DNA from 2 places in the Alteromonas sp. 009811495 genome. Region 2 is predicted to be linked to the other one. Evidence: predicted binding sites of a transcription regulator. Region 2 holds the regulator's gene; the other holds the start of a gene.
The links. Region 2 encodes FliA, which starts transcription of late flagellar genes. Its sites were predicted from a motif close to CTAAAGNTNNNNNNNNNNNNGCCGATA; they were not measured.
Positions count from the first base shown of each region.

Region 1: OZ660_RS10115 (VC2046/SO_2500 family protein) is a predicted target of FliA. The motif match lies at 6,668-6,694, and genes of this name have one in related genera.

Region 1 covers NZ_CP113972.1:2,196,534-2,206,166, forward strand. The annotation lists gene OZ660_RS10080 (substrate-binding periplasmic protein) at 1-631, shown strand, start outside; gene OZ660_RS10085 (LysR family transcriptional regulator) at 698-1,585, opposite strand; gene OZ660_RS10090 (CoA transferase subunit A) at 1,690-2,397, shown strand; gene OZ660_RS10095 (CoA transferase subunit B) at 2,397-3,050, shown strand; gene OZ660_RS10100 (DEAD/DEAH box helicase) at 3,144-4,484, shown strand; gene OZ660_RS10105 (EF-hand domain-containing protein) at 4,616-4,858, opposite strand; gene trhO (oxygen-dependent tRNA uridine(34) hydroxylase TrhO) at 4,917-5,912, opposite strand; gene OZ660_RS10115 (VC2046/SO_2500 family protein) at 6,062-6,628, opposite strand; gene OZ660_RS10120 (tetratricopeptide repeat-containing response regulator) at 6,765-8,405, shown strand; gene OZ660_RS10125 (AraC family transcriptional regulator) at 8,460-9,359, opposite strand.
Region 2 covers NZ_CP113972.1:1,163,811-1,173,443, reverse strand. The annotation lists gene OZ660_RS05330 (chemotaxis protein CheA) at 1-1,226, opposite strand, end outside; gene OZ660_RS05325 (protein phosphatase CheZ) at 1,239-1,994, opposite strand; gene cheY (chemotaxis response regulator CheY) at 2,029-2,412, opposite strand; gene OZ660_RS05315 (RNA polymerase sigma factor FliA) at 2,449-3,180, opposite strand; gene OZ660_RS05310 (MinD/ParA family protein) at 3,177-4,043, opposite strand; gene flhF (flagellar biosynthesis protein FlhF) at 4,049-5,449, opposite strand; gene flhA (flagellar biosynthesis protein FlhA) at 5,479-7,575, opposite strand; gene flhB (flagellar biosynthesis protein FlhB) at 7,712-8,836, opposite strand; gene fliR (flagellar biosynthetic protein FliR) at 9,038-9,633, opposite strand, start outside.

The DNA.
Region 1 (9,633 bases), 1.0 Mb from region 2:
TATCGACATTACCGGGCAAATTCTAAACGAGATGGGTATAGCGTGGCGTTCGGACTATGTTGGGCCTTGGAAACGTGTACTCCAACAAGCCTATGCTGGTCATATCGACCTAATACCCGCGTTAAAAAAAACCAACGAACGTGAGCAGTTCCTTCACTACACAAACGCCCATTTCTACAGCAACCCTGTTGCCGTTTACCAAAAAGCATCTGCTGAAACTCAACCTATTCAATCCCTCGATGCGTTGGATGGATTGATTGGCTCTGTAAATGCTGGAGATAATCACGGCGAGCACATTGATGCATTCTTGTCGGTTCAAGATGTCGTTGAGGTTAAAGGGCTACGGGAAAATTTCGAGCTTCTTGCACGGGGTAGAACCGATTATTTTGTTATTGGCAAGCAAACTGCGAACGCATTTCTTCAGACTAACAAAATGCTCTCTCAGTTTGAAATAGTGTTCGAAACTAACAATGCCGTCGTACATCACGGTTTTAGCAAGCGCTCTGCTTGCACCGCAATAATCGATGAATTTGATAAACGTTTACAGCTTAAGGTCGACAATGGAGAAGTAGAATTTGCCATAGAGCATTACAAAAACAAATGGCTTGAAAGGCAATTGTTAGAAGAGTAACAAGGGTATTTGTCCACGTATTTAAACCTGATGCTCTGAGATTGAGCTTCCCATTAAGTCTTTTAACTAATCACCGTAATAAGCCACACACAAATCCCACAGTTTTTGAGCCGAAACCGACAATCCTTTTCTGGCATTTCGGATAAGCCCTATACGTTTTATCAATGGATCTGTTTCAATAGGCAGTACCACTAAGCCCAAACTTTTCATTTGCGTTTCACACAATGACGGCATGATCGAAATCCCAAGCCCATGTTTAATAAGCTTGCCTAGGGTAGACAATTGCCCTGTTTCAGCCACGATATTAATGTCGCCATATTGCTGTAGCTTATTTTGTGTCCATGACCTTACCGCAGATCCACGGTTCATCATAACGAGTGGCAGTGACAGACATTCGCGCCACAGTGGCACTTGGCTAAGTTTTGCGGCTTGCTCTTTGTTGGCAACTACCACAAATCGGTCTTGAAATAGGCTTTCAAAAATAAGACCGTCTTTACGCTCAGGTTCAAAAGAAAAACCTAACTCACAACGGCCAGTTGTTACTTCATTGATCACTTGTTCCATAACGATATCTATAACGCGTATGTTTACGTTCGGTGCTGCACGGTGAAACTGGGCTAGCAATATCGGCAAGTGCGACTCAGCAAAAGACGGCATAGCACATACAGACAATTGTCCTTTTGCCATCGCGAATAAGTTCTGCATATCAGAGAACGTATTGTCCCAATCTCGAAGTAACCTAATGGCATTAGGTAATAGCAATTCACCTTCTGGTGTAAGGCTTACGTTGCGGGTATTGCGTTCAAACAACCTGCCACCTAATTGTTGCTCCATTTTTTTAATTGACGACGACAACGCTGGCTGTGTTAGATGTAAGTTTACAGCGGCTTCGGCGAACGTAGATGACTTAGCAACCTCTATAAACGCGCGTAATCGACGATAGGAAATATCCATAATCATTAATTAATATAATTTATTAATCGCAAGATTAATTCGATTTTACATAATAAGCAACAATGTTGATACTTAGTGTTAACAATTCAAATTGGAGAGAGTGAATGGCAGGTTTCAACAAAGTCGTTTCTTCATATGATGAAGCAATGAAAGGTTTACAAGATGGCATGACTGTCATTGCCGGCGGTTTTGGCCTTTGCGGTATTCCAGAAGGCTTAATTGCACAAATAAAGACAATGGGCGTCAGTGGTCTAACCGTAGTTTCTAACAACTGCGGCGTAGACGGTTTTGGCCTTGGTTTATTGCTTGAAGATAAGCAAATCGCAAAAATGGTGTCTTCTTACGTGGGCGAAAATGCCTTGTTTGAAAAACAATTATTAAATGGTGAGTTAGAGGTAGAACTTACGCCACAAGGAACCCTTGCCGAAAAAATGCGAGCAGGTGGAGCAGGCATTCCAGCATTTTATACAGCAACTGGCTACGGTACACCCGTTGGCGAAGGTAAAGAAGTAAAAGAATTTAATGGCCGCCCATATATTCTAGAGCACGCTATCACTGGTGACTTTGCCATTGTTAAGGCGTGGAAAGCCGATAAATTTGGTAACTGTGTATATCGCCACACTGCGCAAAACTTCAATCCAATGGCAGCTACTGCAGGCAAAATTACCATCGTAGAAGCGGAGGAAATCGTAGAGCCTGGAGAGTTATCTCCCAGTGAAATTCACACGCCGGGAATTTACGTGAACCGCGTTATCAAAGGCTCATTCGAAAAACGCATTGAACGACGTATCGTAAGCAAGGAGGCAGTATAATGCTAACTAGAGAGCAAATTGCCATGCGCGTAGCGCAAGAGTTTAAAGATGGCGACTACGTAAACTTGGGTATAGGTATTCCCACATTGGCCGCCAACTATGTGCCTGACGATATTAGCGTTATGTTGCAATCAGAGAATGGCCTTTTAGGTATGGGCCGTTACCCTACTGAAGAAGAAGTAGATGCAGACATGATAAACGCAGGCAAGGAAACGGTAACTGCAATTACCGGCGCCTCCATTTTCAACAGTGCTGAAAGCTTCGCCATGATCCGTGGTGGCCACGTTGATTTTACGGTACTTGGCGCGTTTGAGGTCGACGTTTCCGGTAACATCGCTTCGTGGATGATACCTGGTAAACTGGTTAAAGGTATGGGCGGAGCTATGGACCTTGTAGCTGGCGCTAAAAACATCATTGTTACCATGACTCACACTGACAAGCATGGCAATTCAAAACTACTGCCTGAATGTACCTTACCGTTAACTGGCGTAAATTGTATCACACGGATTATCACTGACTTGGCAGTACTTAGCGTGCAGGACGGCGCGTTTATACTACAAGAGCGTGCGCCGGGCGTTAGTATTGACGAGATTAAAGAAAAAACAGCGGGCAAGCTTATTGTTCCAGACAATGTGGTAGAAATGTCACTTTAATCATATTTTAGAGGGCATCTTTATGCCCTCTTCTTTCATTATGTCTATCATTAAGGGATAATGCGCCGATTCGTTATTATAAGAGGCATCCCTTTGCAAGTTACCGATTTACCTGTCCACCATAAAATCATTTCTAAGCTTGAAACTAAAAACATTTCAACGCTCACCGAAATTCAAGAACGCACTATGTTACCGGCTATTCAAGGTAAAGATATTATTGCGTCTTCAAAAACAGGCTCAGGTAAAACCTTCGCTTTTTTAGTTCCAGCTATCAATCGTTTAATGTCGCAAAAAGCGCTTAGTCGTCAAGACCCGCGCGCGTTGATATTAGCGCCAACTCGCGAATTAGCGAAACAGGTGTTTATTGAGGCTAAGTCGATGTGCACAGGGTTAAACCTTACTTGCTCGCTAATTGTTGGCGGTGAAAATTATAATGATCAAGTAAAAGCACTGCGCCGTAACCCACATATCATCGTTGGCACAGCGGGTCGTGTAGCTGACCATCTACTCGATAAAAGCGTATATCTAAACGGTCTGGAGCTGCTGATTTTTGACGAAGCTGACCGCATGCTTGATTTGGGGTTTGCTGCACAGCTTAAAATGATAAACGATTACGCAGACCACCGAAAACGCCAAACTATGCTGTTCTCTGCCACACTCGATAATATTGAGTTGAAGCACATGACGGGGCAATTAACGAAAAGTGCTGTGCGCGTTGCTGTGGGTGATGCAACTGCCCAGCACGGCGATATAGAACAGCAATGTTTCTTTGCAGATAACGTCGATAACAAAGATGCCATATTACACGCTGAGTTAGCGAACCGTTCTTACAATCAAGCCATTGTGTTTACCGCTACTCGTGAAGATACTGACCGCATTGCAGCATTGCTCAACGAAGACGGTTTAGAAGCTATTGCGCTTCGCGGCGATCTACCACAAAACCAGCGCGCTGCAATTATGAGTTCATTTGCGCGTGGTCAACACAGTATCTTAGTTACAACAGACCTAGCATCACGTGGGCTTGATCTCTCTAAAGTAGGCTTAGTTGTCAATTTTGATCTTCCTAAAAACGCCGATGAATATATTCATCGTATTGGCCGTACTGGCCGCGCAGGACAAAAAGGCGAAGCATTTTCCTTAGTTGGGCCTCGCGATTGGAAGAGCTTTGAAGCACTTAAAAACCATTTGCAATACGCGTTAGAGTGCAGTGCTCACCCAGAACATGCCGCTACTTTTAAAGGCTTTGCTCCAGCAAAGAAAAAAGCGAGCAAACAAGCTGGCGCGCAAGGTAAAAAACGGGTGGCAAAACCGGTTAAACCACAGCATAAAAAGCGTATCGATACGATGGGCGGTGAAGATGTGGGTATGGTCCCGATAAAACGCAAACCAAGAAAGCCACAGGAAGACGACACAGATACCGCTGACGAAGAGTAACCCGTGGATTACGTGATAAGTACTAATGGCTAAAACCGCTAACAAGCAGCGATTGCCGTAAAAAATTAATACAAAAAAAGCGAGCCCTGAGCTCGCTTTTTAGTTCTATATGGCTACTAGAAAATACTCAATTAGTATTCCCACCAGCACTCCTGCCACCACTCTAAAAATTCTTCGAAGTCAATAAAGCCATCATCGTTGCTGTCGATGAGTTTAAAGCCTTCTTGTACGTGGCTCGCTTTTGTCTTTGGTGAGATCACCGTAAGAAGTTCGATGAATTCAGGCAAATCGATTTGACCATTTCCATCACGGTCAAAAAAGCTGAAGTCTTTTCTAATTTCTTCAATTTTAGATTCTGAAAGTTGAGTGCTCACTCGCGTTCCTTATTTCAACTGCAATAAACACGAGTGTAACGCCCTTCTAACTTACTGTCTATGCCTGATTTTCTTTTGCTTTTAGTGCACGTAGACGCTGAGCTTGCGCTTTCTCTTGACGTTTTTGTTCCATGGTTAAACGCGCTTCAGTACCCACGTGTTCTTGCTTACGTGCCTTAGCCAGCTGTACCTGCTTTTCACGCTCGCGGAAACGCTCAAGTTGTTCGTCTGTATGAGTGCCATAACAGTGTGGACAGCTTACGCCAGCTTCATACTTATCGCTTTGTTTGTCTTCTTCAGTAATAGGCAGACGGCAAGCATAGCACTGCTCATAGTGGCTTTTTTCTAAGTCGTGATTAACCGCAACGCGATTATCAAAAACAAAGCAGTCGCCTTCCCACATAGATTCTTCTTTTGGCACGTCTTCAAGATACTGAAGAATTCCACCTTCAAGGTGATAAACCTCTTCAAACCCCTGCTCTTTTAGATAGGCAGTAGATTTTTCACAGCGAATACCGCCTGTACAGAACATGGCAACTTTCTTATTTTTCGCTGGATCTAGTTCTTTTGACACGTACTCAGGGAACTCTCTAAATGTTTCCGTTTTCGGGTCAATGGCGTTTTTGAATGTACCAATTTCAATTTCATAACCGTTACGTGTATCAATAACGGTAACGTCCGGATCGCTGATAAGCGCATTCCAATCTTTTGGCTTCACGTAGGTACCCACCGTTTTGCGCGGGTTGATACCTTCAACACCCATGGTTACGATTTCTTTTTTCAGTTTTACCTTAGTACGATAAAACGGCTGTTCATCGTGAAGTGATTCTTTAAAAGAAATAGGATTAATTCGAGTATCATTGTTTAAATACGCAAGTAGCGCATCAATACCTTCGCGCGTGCCAGATACCGTGCCATTGATACCTTCATGAGCAAGTAATAACGTACCTTTAATGCCGTTACTTTCCATCGCCTCTAGAAGCGGCTGACGCATTTCTTTGAAATTTTCAAGTGCAACGAATTTATACATCGCACATACAATATATTTTGACATGTTTTTAAACCTTTGCTGATTGGAGCGTAAGACCAGTGCAAAAATGCGGCGCGCAATATAGCAGATTAAGAGTAACAAATCTACGTCAGTGCTGGTTTATGCCTTTTGGCAATTAGCATCAGTCAAAGTAATGATGGGTAAATGATAATTTATGCAACAACAGATTCATCCCAGCGGCGGGACGTTAAGTTGTCATTAAACGCGTGACTTTCATTAAACGCGTGGCTTTGTTCGACAACATCAAACAGCATCGCGTTATCTTCATCTAGTGTACTAGAATACGCTTTAGTTACTCGCTTTTGAGTACCATAGCTACAGTTATCTATTACATCATCTGGTAGTCGCAATTTGTTGTTAGTTTGCGCAAGTGGTTGAGGGTTCATAACGTGAAACAACCTTGCGGTTGCAATGTCTGTTTTCATTAATTCCGACAAAACAGACATGTTTTTCCAATCACTTGGCGTTGCCTCAAGTTTGGCCTTTGGGTAGTGATTTAGGGCATCAAGCGTTGAATCGATACTACCGCGTTTATTGTCGTTAAGTGTATCGGCACTATTGATGTGAATGGGTTCTGCCAATGCATGTTGTTGCATGGCTAAATAAAGTGAAAATAGAGCGCCTTGAGAAGTCGCCTTAGACAGAATACCGCTAGACTCCCAAAATAGACTTGGGTCTATTGGGGGTGTGTTATTTGTCTTTAACTCTTCTGCTGACATTATATCTGGCGTTTATCACGTACAAATTTATACTTAGGTTGTCGGCAAGATAATGTTTTTCTTGAGCTTATTATTGCTCTCTATCGCGTAATAGATAATCATACTGCTATAAGCGATACCCATTCATGGATTGGAAATGCAATTTAGTAACAAACAAGTTTTGATTGTTGAAGATCAACGCCCATTCCTGCTGTTGTTGAAAGGGCTCATGCATTCTATGGGTGTATCCGATGTCGTTACAAAATCGTCTGCAGAACAAGCCGTTTCCCTATGTAAGAAGCATAAATTCGACATCATAGTTTGTGATCTTCACCTTGGTGCCGACAACAAGAATGGCTACGAACTTATAGAAGAACTCCGCACAAGACGACTGATTAACCCAACATCCGTTTTTGTACTGATTAGTGCAGATAGCGCAAGACCTGTGGTTTTAGGTTCAATTGACAGACGCCCCGATGACTTTTTGATTAAACCTTTTTCTCAGGTTCAACTTAAGTCTCGCATCATAAGAGCCTGGCAAAAGCGTCAGTTTCTTAAAGAGGCTTATCGCCTAATAGAACAACAAGAATATAATGCAGCAATAGACCATATTGAAGAACTGCTAGCCTCTCCATCACATTACAAAGGTCATTGTGAACAACTACTTATCGAACTTTATTGGCAAATAAACGAACCATCTAAAGCGCTTGATGTGTTACAAGACTATATAAATGGAAAACCCGTTCTGTGGGCTCAGGTAGCACTAGGTAAAACGTATCTACAACTTGAGCAAAACGAGAAAGCTATTTCCATAGCAAAACGCATTATAAAGAAGAACCGCTTTAATGCAGATGCCCACGATATCATCGCTCAGGCAAATCAAGCGCTAAAGCAAGGCGAAGCGGCTATAGAAGCGATCAAAGAAGCGATAAAGTTATCGCCTTTCTCGCTTACGCGCCACTTTCAGGCCTGCAATATAGCGCGGGCCAATCAGGATTTGGTATTAGCAGCAAGTTCAAGCCAAGCGATTTGGGATTTATCAAAACGTACTGTGTATCAAAATAGCCTTCATTGGTGCGGTATTATCCGCGCAATGCTAGATGTTGCAGAATTTTCCGACGATAAGAAACAGCGAAACAAGTACCAACAAGAAGCACTTCTCACTCTACAACGCGGTAAATTTGATGAACATTTACAACGTATAGACAGGGAGTTCGATGTTGAGATATTCGGAAAAATTGTAAATGCAAGAGTCAGCGCCATTGATGGAAAACTCATTGATGCCAAACGACATCTATCAGATTCTCAAATAGCTCTTGAAAATAAATACCCTGAACTACCGACTGCGTTTATTCCAGATAGCATTAATGTAATGTACAAACTTGGCGAATATGATGACGCACTTGAACTGTCTAAGATATTAGAAGGTAGACAAGACAAGCTAGATGCCAATAGTAGCTCCATGCTTAGCGAGCAAGAAAAGAAAGCGCAACAAAACCTCGCTAATTATCAACAGTTCAATAGAGAAGGTATTCAGCATTATCAGAAACAAGATTACGAAAGAGCCAAAGCATCGTTTGCTCTAGCCCAAGGCTATGCCCCTGTTAATACTGGCGTATCACTAAACCTGCTGCAATGCTTACTGCAAATTGCCAAAACGCAAGACAAAGTCGAAATGAAAATCATCAACGAATGTAAACGCCTTTTTAAGCTGATTGATGATATGAATTTGAAGCCACCCTACCAAGAAAAATACATTAATCTAAGAGAAGAGTTGTCTAAATATATTGGGTTTTAAGCGGTAATTGTTTTTTTCAACTGTGATTTTTATTTGCTAGTTTAATTACTATTTTTATATGTTCTTCAATCGCTGTATGTCCTTTTGAGGGGGCAACCCAAATAGCCTGCTGTACTCACGACTGAATTGTGTAGAACTTTCATAGCCTACAGCAGAACAAGCTTGTGTTGCATCTAGCCCATTCATAAGCATCTGATCCCTCGCCTCTTGAAGACGAAGTGTTTTCTGATACTGCAATGGACTTGTTCCAGTTAGGGCCTTGAAATGTTGCCTGAATGTAGATGCACTCATGTGTGCTTTTTCAGCCAACTCATTCATGCCGATGCCCTGAGCAAAATTCTGTTTTAACCACGTTATAGCTTTCAAAACATTCCCATTTGGTGAGCCTAGCGCCGCCAAATGGCGAAGATGCATACCATGAGGACTATCTAGTAGGCGCAGCACAATCTCCTTTTGAATGAGCGGCAATATGCCTGCTTTAATTGTTGATTGTTTCTCAAGGGTCAGCATTCGCTTGAATGCATCTAAAAGACCTTCATCGACTTCATATGATGTCAATGCTTTAAATCGTATATCTTTAGGTGGTTTTGATAGTTTTAACTCCGCGCAAGTTTGCATAATAAGTGAGTAATCCATTTTCAATATCAATGCTAAAAAAGGCGAGTGTCGAGAGGCGCTAGAAACATGTGAGACAACTGGAAGATCAAAAGTAGTCAACATTGCCTGTCCCGCTGTGCAGTGGGTAACTTCATTATCTTGCAGAATTTCTTTGCCGCCTTGCAGTACAACTGCCAGGCTAAGTGTATAGATGCAATGTAAGGGTTCCGTTGGGGCATTGCGTACATGTACGGTAAGACCTTGTATGCCCGATTCAAAGTCCCCTTCTTTTCTGGTGAACGATTCTAACAGTTGAAAAAGCTCATTGCTTGTAACCGATTTCTGCTCAGGATTCATTGAATACTCTCTGATATTTTTGAACATACTTTATATGCATTTGCTTTAAGACACGCTGTTTTCAACTTTGTTTTTTTATCACCTAGTACGTAAAAGTAACGAGTTAGTTAGTTTCACCGACGATTCAAACTTGTAGGTAAATTGTTTAACACACATACTATTAAATACTAGGACCTGTTTATTAGTGAATGTACTGTCTTAGCAATTTGTCAAAATAGGTGGTGCCGGGCTGTAAAGCTATTATGGTGAACCTAAGCACACTTAGGTTCACTGA
Region 2 (9,633 bases):
TCGCCTGTTACAACATCAAGGTTAGCAATAGCTTTCGACATACTTTCGTCATTGCTATTAATACCCAAACTAATAAGGCGATTTCGAACCAATACCAACTCGCCGACCATATTCATAATCTGATCTAAGCGTTTGGTGTCAACACGCACTGTAGTCTCAGCCGGAGGTGCTGCTGGTGCGGCTTTTTTATCGTCTTTTTTGGGTGCTTCTTTCTTCGCTGCCCCAGCAGGCGCTGGAGCAGGAGCGGCTGCTGCAGCCTTTTGCGGCGCTGGACTAGCCTTAGGTGCTGCTGGCGCTTCGCTTTTCGCTTTGTTAATCGCGTCGGTAGCCGCTTTATCTACCACTGGCTCAGCGGGCGTTGACGATTGTTTGGTAGGACCTTGCCCCGAACCATGCAATTGATCAAGTAGCGCTTCAAACTCGTCGTCAGTAATTTCTTCATCGCTTGATGCAGATACCGGTGCCGCTGGCGCAGGTGCTGATGCAGGTGCTGCATCTTCGCTACCGCCAAATTGACCTTTACCGTGTAAATCGTCAAGAAGCGCTTCGAATTCTTCATCGGTGATGTCATCGCTATCACCGCCTGCGCTTGGTGCAGGTTCAGCGGCTTTCGCTGGCGCTGCCGCTTTTGGTGCAGACTGACCGGGAGCACTTGAACCATGAAGTTCATCTAGCAAGGCTTCGAATTCATCTTCAGTGATTTCATCAATGCCACCACCGTCACTTGACGACGATGTAGGCTCTGACTCTTCAATAACAAGTTCAGGCTCATCCTCAACCTCTGCAGGCTGAGTTGCACTGGGTGCAGTATCGCCAAAGATATTTTCGTCAGGAGATTCTGGGCGACTTAGTTTGTGTAATAAGTCGACAAGATGTGCATCTGCAGGTTCTAGAGGATCACGCGCTTTAACACGTTCAAACATCTCTACCACCACATCGGTGGCCTGCAAAATAATATCCATTAACTCCGGCGTGAGTGTACGTTGCCCGTTTCGCATAACATCGAAAACGTTTTCGGCCCCGTGGCATATTTCAACCAACTCAGTCAGGGATAGAAACCCTGCTCCGCCTTTAACAGTATGGTAGCCGCGGAAAATTGCATTCAGCAAATCCGCGTCTTCTGGATTGTTCTCAAGATCAACGAGCTGTTCTTGTAATTGTTCAAGTATCTCTCCAGCTTCTACTAGAAAGTCCTGTAATATATCCTCGTCAACATCAAACGACATGCGCCCGCTCCCCTAAAAACCTAAGCTAGACAAAAGATCATCTACATCATCTTGGCCAGAAACAACATCATCGCGATTTTCCGCGTCGATAATTGGGCCTTCCGCTTGTACACCATCATTTTTATCGGCCTTAACGCTAGAAGGTTTAGAATGTTCTGAACCGTCGCGCTCGCCAAACATGGTTAACATGTTTACTAGGCTGTCCTCGACTTCTTTTACCAAGTCGATAACGCGGCGAATTACCTGACCAGTTAAATCTTGATAACCCTGTGCCATCAATACTTCTGTCAGTAACTGTGTGAGCTTAGTTGATTGCTCTGCGCTTTCTTCAAGTAAGTTATCTAAATCTGCACAAAGCGCTTTGAACTCGCCTAATTCTATTTGGCGGCTCATTAGCTTTTTCCACTCAGGCATCACTTTCTCGATGCGCTCAGCGAGCGTTTCTGCAATTGGCATGCTCGCTTCTACTGCATCCATAGTAGTATTAGCAGCTTTTTCAGTTTCTTCAATGACGTATGTCAGACGAGACTGTGCATCAGGCATATCTTCGGTCGCAAGATTCTTAATGCGATCGTCAATCTGAAAATTATTGAGCGCATCATGAAGTTGACGCGTCAGTTTTCCTACTTCTGCAAACAGCTCAACATTCTCCTTCATTGAGGCTGCTTCAAGTAGCGCATTGGCAGAAGCGTTGTCACCCTCTTCAAGATAGGCAACAAGTTGTTTAGCTTCGTCCAATGTAATCGGAACGTTTACATTTGGTGACATCCAGTAAACCTCGTTTCTCTGGTGAGCGTCTGGATCAACCTAAACGTTCGAAAATTTTATCCAATTTTTCTTTTAATGTTGCAGCTGTGAAAGGCTTAACTACATAGCCATTTACGCCGGCTTGCGCTGCCGCAACAATTTGTTCTTTCTTGGCTTCAGCAGTAACCATTAGCACAGGCAAATGCTTCAGTTTGTCATCGGCACGAATAGCACGTAGCAAGTCAATTCCTTGCATGCCCGGCATATTCCAATCGGTAACGACAAAGTCAAAGTCGCCTTGCTGTAGCATTGGCAACGCCGTACTTCCGTCATCCGCTTCCTGGATGTTGGAGAAACCCAAGTCTTTAAGTAGGTTTTTGATGATACGTCTCATGGTAGAAAAATCGTCAACCACGAGAATTTTCATACTTTTATCCAAAATAGCCTCCAGTGAGGGGTTAATTGTTATTAATATCTATTCTTCGTCAGCTTGCCACGACTTCATTCGTGATTTGAGTTTTAACATGGCCTGACTGTGAATTTGGCTTACTCTCGATTCACTAACATCAAGTACTTCACCTATTTCTCGTAGGTTTAGCTCTTCATCATAGTATAAAGAAAGCACGATAGCTTCTCGTTCAGGTAATGTTGTAATCGCATGGGCTAACGCCTTTTGGAAAGCACCTTGCATCAAGTCTTCAAGTGGTGCGTCGCTACCCCGATTTTGTTCAGTCGAAATAACGTCCTCAGACACACCTAAATCTTCAATGCCAACCAACTTACCAGCATTTACTTCATTCAACATTTGATGATAGTCCTGCAAACTCACATTGAGTTTAGCAGCAATATCAGAATCTCTGGCATCGCGTCCAGTCTCGCCTTCTACTTGCGAAATGGCTTCTGTTATCGCGCGACCGTTGCGATGCACTGACCGCGGCGTCCAATCGCCTTTTCGAATCTCGTCCAGCATAGCACCGCGGATACGAATACCCGCAAAGGTTTCAAAGCTCGCACCTTTCGAGCCGTCAAAATTGCGAGCAGCTTCTAATAAACCAATCATGCCTGATTGAATTAAATCGTCAACAAGTACACTAGCGGGCAAACGCGCCATCAAGTGATGAGCGATACGTTTAACCAAAGGCGCATGTCGTTCGACTAACTGCGACTTATCGGTTTGTTGTTGATAAGCTGCTGCCTTGCTATTCAACGCTGATTTCCTACTGCTTTCTCTGCAACCAACTGTTCAATAAAAAACTCTAAATGACCACCTGGCTGAGCCGGGATTGGCCATGACAATGCCTTGTTAGCCAGTTGAGTAATTGCAACGGCAGCAGGCGAACCTGGGTAGGCATCGACGATAGCGGTTTGTTTGCGTACCGCTTTACGAATATTTTCATCAAACGGGACAGTTGCCACTAATTCTAGTGCAACATCCAAAAATCGACCTGTTACTTTACTTAATTTACTAAACAGCTCTTGCCCTTCCCGCACGTCGCGCACCATATTGGCGACCACTTTAAATCGAAACACACCGTGTTCGCGATTCAAAATTTTGATCAGCGCGTAAGCGTCAGTTAATGATGTAGGCTCGTCGCACACTACAACCATAATATCCTGCGACGCTTTAGAAAAGCTTAATACCATGTCTGAGATACCCGCTGCGGTATCGACGATGAGAACATCAATTTGTGAACGTAATTCACTAAAGGCGCGTATTAAACCCGCATGCTGAGTAGGTGATAACTCTGCCATTGACTGTGTACCCGATGTCGCTGGCGCAATCTTGATTCCATGCGGACCAGTGACGAGTACCTCATCAAGCGTGCATTCACCCGATAATACGTGAGAAAGATTTTTCTCGACGCGAAGACCTAACATCACATCGACATTAGCCAGACCTAGGTCTGCATCGAGAACCATTACACGCTTACCCTGCTTAGCCATAGCAATGGCGGTGTTTAGTGTAATATTTGTTTTACCGACGCCACCTTTACCTCCGGTGACGGCAATAACTTTGATTAACCTTGATTGCTTCATTTTTCTTAAGCTACTCGCTTGGTCGTCAATCATACTGCTTATGCTGTTTTAATGGCGTTGTTACTACTAGTATGATTCAAACCGTACTTTTTATAAAGCTTTGCAGCAGCAGAAACCAAAGATTTTGCTTCTGCAATCTTAATGTCTTCTGGTACTTTTTGCCCATCGGTGACATAACTAACCGGTAACTGGTACTCAACTGCAGCACTAAGCACCTCTCCTAAAGAGTAGCACTCATCTAACTTTGTGAAAATACAGCCACTTAGTTCAATTTCATCATACGCTTTAATTATTCTTTGCAGTGCAGGATATTGTGTATTTGCCTGCGCTACCAAATATTTTTTCACTTGTGGCATTTGACCATTGTCAAATTGCTTAATTTGTTTAATCAAACGGCTATCTCGCTGACTAAACCCTGCTGTATCAATCAATACTAGACGCTTGTGACGCAGTTGGAAAAGTAAATCTGCTAACTCTTCGCTGGTTTGTGCTTTTCTTACTGTACAGCCAATTATCTTTCCGTAAGTAGCCAGTTGTTCAAACGCAGCTATTCTGTACGTATCAATGGTGATCATTGCCACTGATTCTGGGCCGTACTTTTGGGCATATCGCGCAGCCAATTTTGCTACCGTGGTTGTCTTTCCCGTTCCAGTAGGACCCACCAATGCAACAGCGCCTTGTGCGGTAAGTATATCGTTACCTGTTACATTTATGCGATTAGCCAATAGGTTAAGAAGGTAAACCCACGCTTCGCGCTCATTGTAGTGAGCAGGCGTGTAATTTATTAGCTGAGTCGCAAGCGCATGACTTAAACCCATATCGGTTAAACGCGTTATCAAATATTGATGAACGGGTTTTTGACGCTTATTCTTCGCTTCCATCAAATCAGCCACCTGATATTGCAAGACGTTTCTTAGCGAGGCGAGTTCTTCTTTGATTTGAGCAAGTTCGTCTGATTGATTAGGCGCAGTTTCATCTATGCTTGATGCTTGATGTGAAGGAAACGCATCTGCTTGCTCATAGCGGCTCGCACGGGATTGAGGTTGAGGCTGAGCAGCTTCAACTTCATCAATAAAGTCATCAGAAAAGTTAAGGTGCGATGCAATTTCATTAGCATGCTGCGCATTGGCAGAGGTATCTTTTTGGCTTTGCGGCTGAGCGCTTGAACCATGTTGCTTTTCAAGTAGCGCTTTTAAACTGTCTGGGCCGTCATCACCGATGATTTCACTTAAGCTAGGAACAGCTTTCTGACCGGGCGCTTTAGAGGCGGGTTTTGGCACTGACAACTTAGCCTCTGGCTCTTTATCGTAAGCTGCAACAAGCTCAATACCGTCAGCCACTTTGCGGTTTGACATGATAACCGCATCGCTACCCAACTCAGCTTTTACTTGGCTTAACGCCTCACGCATATCTTTGCCGAAGAAACGTCTTATTTTCATTGCAACCTCTCCAATCGCTCAGTGTCAGATTATTGACCGACCGAACTGACTATTTTTATCTGCTTATCATCAGGCACTTCTTGGTACGAAAGTACGTGGAGCCCAACAACTGAATACTTTAAGAAGCGTGACAGCACAGGTCTTAGCATGCCTGACGTCAGCAATACCGCAGGTTCGCCTTCGAGCTCCTGCTGCTGACTGGCTTGTTGCAATGATTTTTGCAACTTGTCTGCTAGTCCTGGCTCTATGCCAGCACCATCTTCACCGCCCGCTTGAAGAGACTGGTGCAACATCTGTTCCAACTCTGGCGCCAAGGTTATGACAGGTATCTCTTTGGCGCCTTGTGTAATCTCTTGAACAATCAGTCGTTTCAACGAAATACGTACTGCAGATACCAGTACATCAGGGTCTTGGCTACGCGTACCATACTCACTTAAAGTTTGAACAATAGTACGCATATCACGAATTGGTACGCCTTCGAATAGCAACGTTTGCAATACTTTAACTACGGTACTAAGCGGTAAAATATCCGGCACCAGTCCTTCAACAAGTTTAGGATGCTGTTTTGCCAACATATCAAGAAGTTGCTGAGCTTCTTCATGACCTAATAGTTGATAGGCATTATTAGTCAGAAGCTGACTCAAATGGGTTGCCACAACCGTTGCGGCATCGACCACAGTATAACCGAGTGTTTGAGCATGCTCGCGCTTATTCGGTTTTATCCATACAGCATCGAGCCCAAAAGCGGGATCTTTCGTTGCGCGTCCTTCAAGCTTGCCGAACACCTGCCCTGGATTAATCGCAAGCTCCTCGTCGTGACTAATGAGTGAGTCGCCAATGGTCACGCCGAGCATGGCAATAGTGTAAGTATTTGGTTCTAAATCGAGGTTATCGCGAATATGTACAGGAGGAATAAGAAACCCGAGTTCTTGCGACAATTTTTTACGCACGCCTTTAATGCGTGTTAATAACTCGCCACCTTGTGACTTATCGACAAGCGGGATAAGGCGATAGCCAACTTCTAACCCAATGGTATCGACTTGCTGTACATCATCCCAACCCAGCTCTTTGACTTCTGGCGCAACGGTTTCATCCTTAACCACGTCAGGGACTTTAGGCTCGGCAGCTTTTTTCTTCTCTTGTAGTGATTGCCAATAAGCAAAGCCTGCAATCAAAAAAGAGAAACCAAGAAACGCAACGTGGGGCATGCCAGGAATAATACCCATAACAAAAAGTACACCAGCGGCAATATACAAGGCTTGATTATTACCAAGTTGACCACGTATCTCTTTGCCCATCTCCTGAGTTTCGTTTTCACGAGTAACGATAATCGCGGTTGCGACTGACAAAAGTAGCGATGGAATTTGCGCGACAAGACCGTCACCGATAGTCAGGATAGTGTAAATTTCAATGGCGTTTCCAAATGTAAGATCATGCTGAATCATACCAATGAATAACCCACCAACTATATTGATGAGCATAATGAAAAGGCCCGCTACCGCATCGCCTTTTACAAATTTTGACGCACCGTCCATCGAACCGTAAAAGTCGGCTTCTGCGGTAATTTCTTCACGACGTTGGCGCGCTTGATCTTGGTCGATATACCCAGCGTTCAAGTCAGCATCAATTGCCATTTGCTTACCTGGCATAGCATCAAGAGTAAAGCGAGCACTTACTTCTGAAATACGACCTGCACCTGCGGTTACCACTTTAAAGTTGATAATGAGCAAGATAGCAAACACCACGATACCCACCGCATAGTTACCGCCAATAACCACCGCGCCAAATGCTTCAATTACCTTACCGGCAGCGTCGCCGCCTTCGTGTCCATATAGGAGTACTACACGGGTAGATGCCACGTTAAGCGCCAGTCGCAAAACGGTCGCAATAAGGAGTACTAAAGGGAAAATACCAAAGTCGACAGGACGCTGTGTAAGCACCGCGACCAATATGATGACAAGGGAAAGTGCAATATTAAAACTGAAGAGTACGTCTAACAAGAACGGCGGCATAGGTAGAATTACCATGCCCATAATTGCCAAAAGTACGATTGGCGCACCTAAACCACTGGTAAAATTTTGCAGCTGATTTTTGTCGAAACGCTGAAGATAACCGGATAACTGCATCGCTTACTGTCTCACTATCAGAAAATTGACGCTTTTCACTATTCTGATAGGAACATTTCAACTAACGTGCCAGCTTTGATGAATAGCTACCACAGTCGCGTTGGATAAATAAAACGACGGGAATCCCCCCTAGAAATTACCGCCTGTATTCAGGTGGTATAGGCAAATCCCGTTTGAGTGGTCTGGGTCGTTTCCCCTTACCAGCGCGGTGCGCTTTAAGCTGATAAACATGGGCAAGCACTTGCGCCACTGCCATAAACAGCGCATTAGGTACTTCTTCATCGACTTCGGTAGAGTAAAAGATAGCACGAGCAAGCATAGGCGAAGGGATAAGAGGGACATCGTTTGCGGTAGCAATTTTTCTTATATGCATGGCAAGTTCATCAGCCCCTTTCGCCACGACAACAGGGGCGCGGTTGCCGCTTTCATCATATTTTATAGCAACCGAGAAGTGCGTTGGGTTAGTTACTACCACGTCGGCTTTTGGGACTTCCTGCATCATGCGTTTAGTGGCAGCTTGATACTGCAAACGACGAATACGGCCTTTAACCATAGGGTCGCCCTCGGCATTTTTGCGCTCGTCTTTAACCTCTTGCTTGGTCATTTTCATTTCTTTGTTGTGCTTATACATCTGATATGGCACATCAATAATGGCAATGGGGATCATACCGCAAGCAAGAATAAGAAATGCCCACTTAAGCATATCAAGGGCGTGAAAGATATTGCCGGGATACAACTCCATATCAAGGTGGAGTGCTTCATCTTGAAAGTACAATAGCGCCCCAATGGCCATGCCAATAATAAGCACAACTTTGGCGATGGACTTGAGTAACTCAACCAAGCCATTCATGCCAAACATGCGCTTAAACCCTTGGATTGGGCTCATTTTGGACCCTTTGGGTTTCGCTCCTTCCCACGTAAAGTTATAACCACCAAGGGCTATTGACCCATAAATTCCCGCTATCATGGCCACGACCATATACAGCAGAACAGGCGCACTTATAGTAGAAAAGGCTTCGCCCCATGCACCGAACATATGGGTAGTGTCATAGGTTTCATCGCGAGAAAGAATAAACATGCGCTGTGTCAGTTTAAACACCGACTCGGCTATCCAGCCGCCGAGAAACAGGAACATGAAAGCACTCACCACTAATACTAGGGTGGTTGAGAGTTCACGGGATCGCGCAATCTGCCCTTTTTTCCGGGCATCATCGAGTTTTTTCCCCGTGGGGTCTTCTGTTTTTTCGCTTGAATCTGCCATTTGTTTGCTCTATTTGCCTTTGTTGCGATAGGAGCAGAGCAACTTACAAGCACGCTGTAAACCCATCCTTGGGCGCTCTGCCACCGCATCCATGCGGTGGAAGGCTTGCAAGTCGCCCCGCTCCTCTCGACTAGTTTTTCATTTAGCTTGCTCGCAAACCTGTCATTTTCCGCGAACAATTTCTACCGCGACTTGTCTTATTTAAGGACAAATATTTAATAGCTCACACATAAACTGTTCAGCGCGAAACCATTGGGTTTCAAAGTGAGCGGTAAAATTATCGAGTGTTATCCAAATAATAATTAACCCCATTACCTGAGCAATCGAGAAACCAATACTAAAAATGTTGAGCTGTGGCGCCGCTTTGGTCATAACGCCAAACGCCAAATTTACAATAAGCAACGACACAATAGGCGCGAGGGATAAGGTCAATGCCGATACGAACATCCAGCCAGCCCAATGTGCAATGTCTCTGAATTGCTCACCTGTCCACCATGCTTCACCAATAGGAAACGCCTCGAAGCTCATCACAATCATATGGATCATGGATAAGTGGCCGTCAAGCGTCCAAAACAACAGCGTCGCTAAAATAAGATAAAACTGACCTACCGCTGGTACGTTAATACCATTAACTGGGTCGACAATCGAGGCAAAGCCCAAACCGGTTTGCATAGCAATAACTTGACCGGCTAGTACAAAGGTGTTGAGAACCATCATAGAAATAAAACCAATAGCAACACCAATGACAAGCTGCTGAATAACCACCACAAACGTACCCACATCGACCAAATTATTAA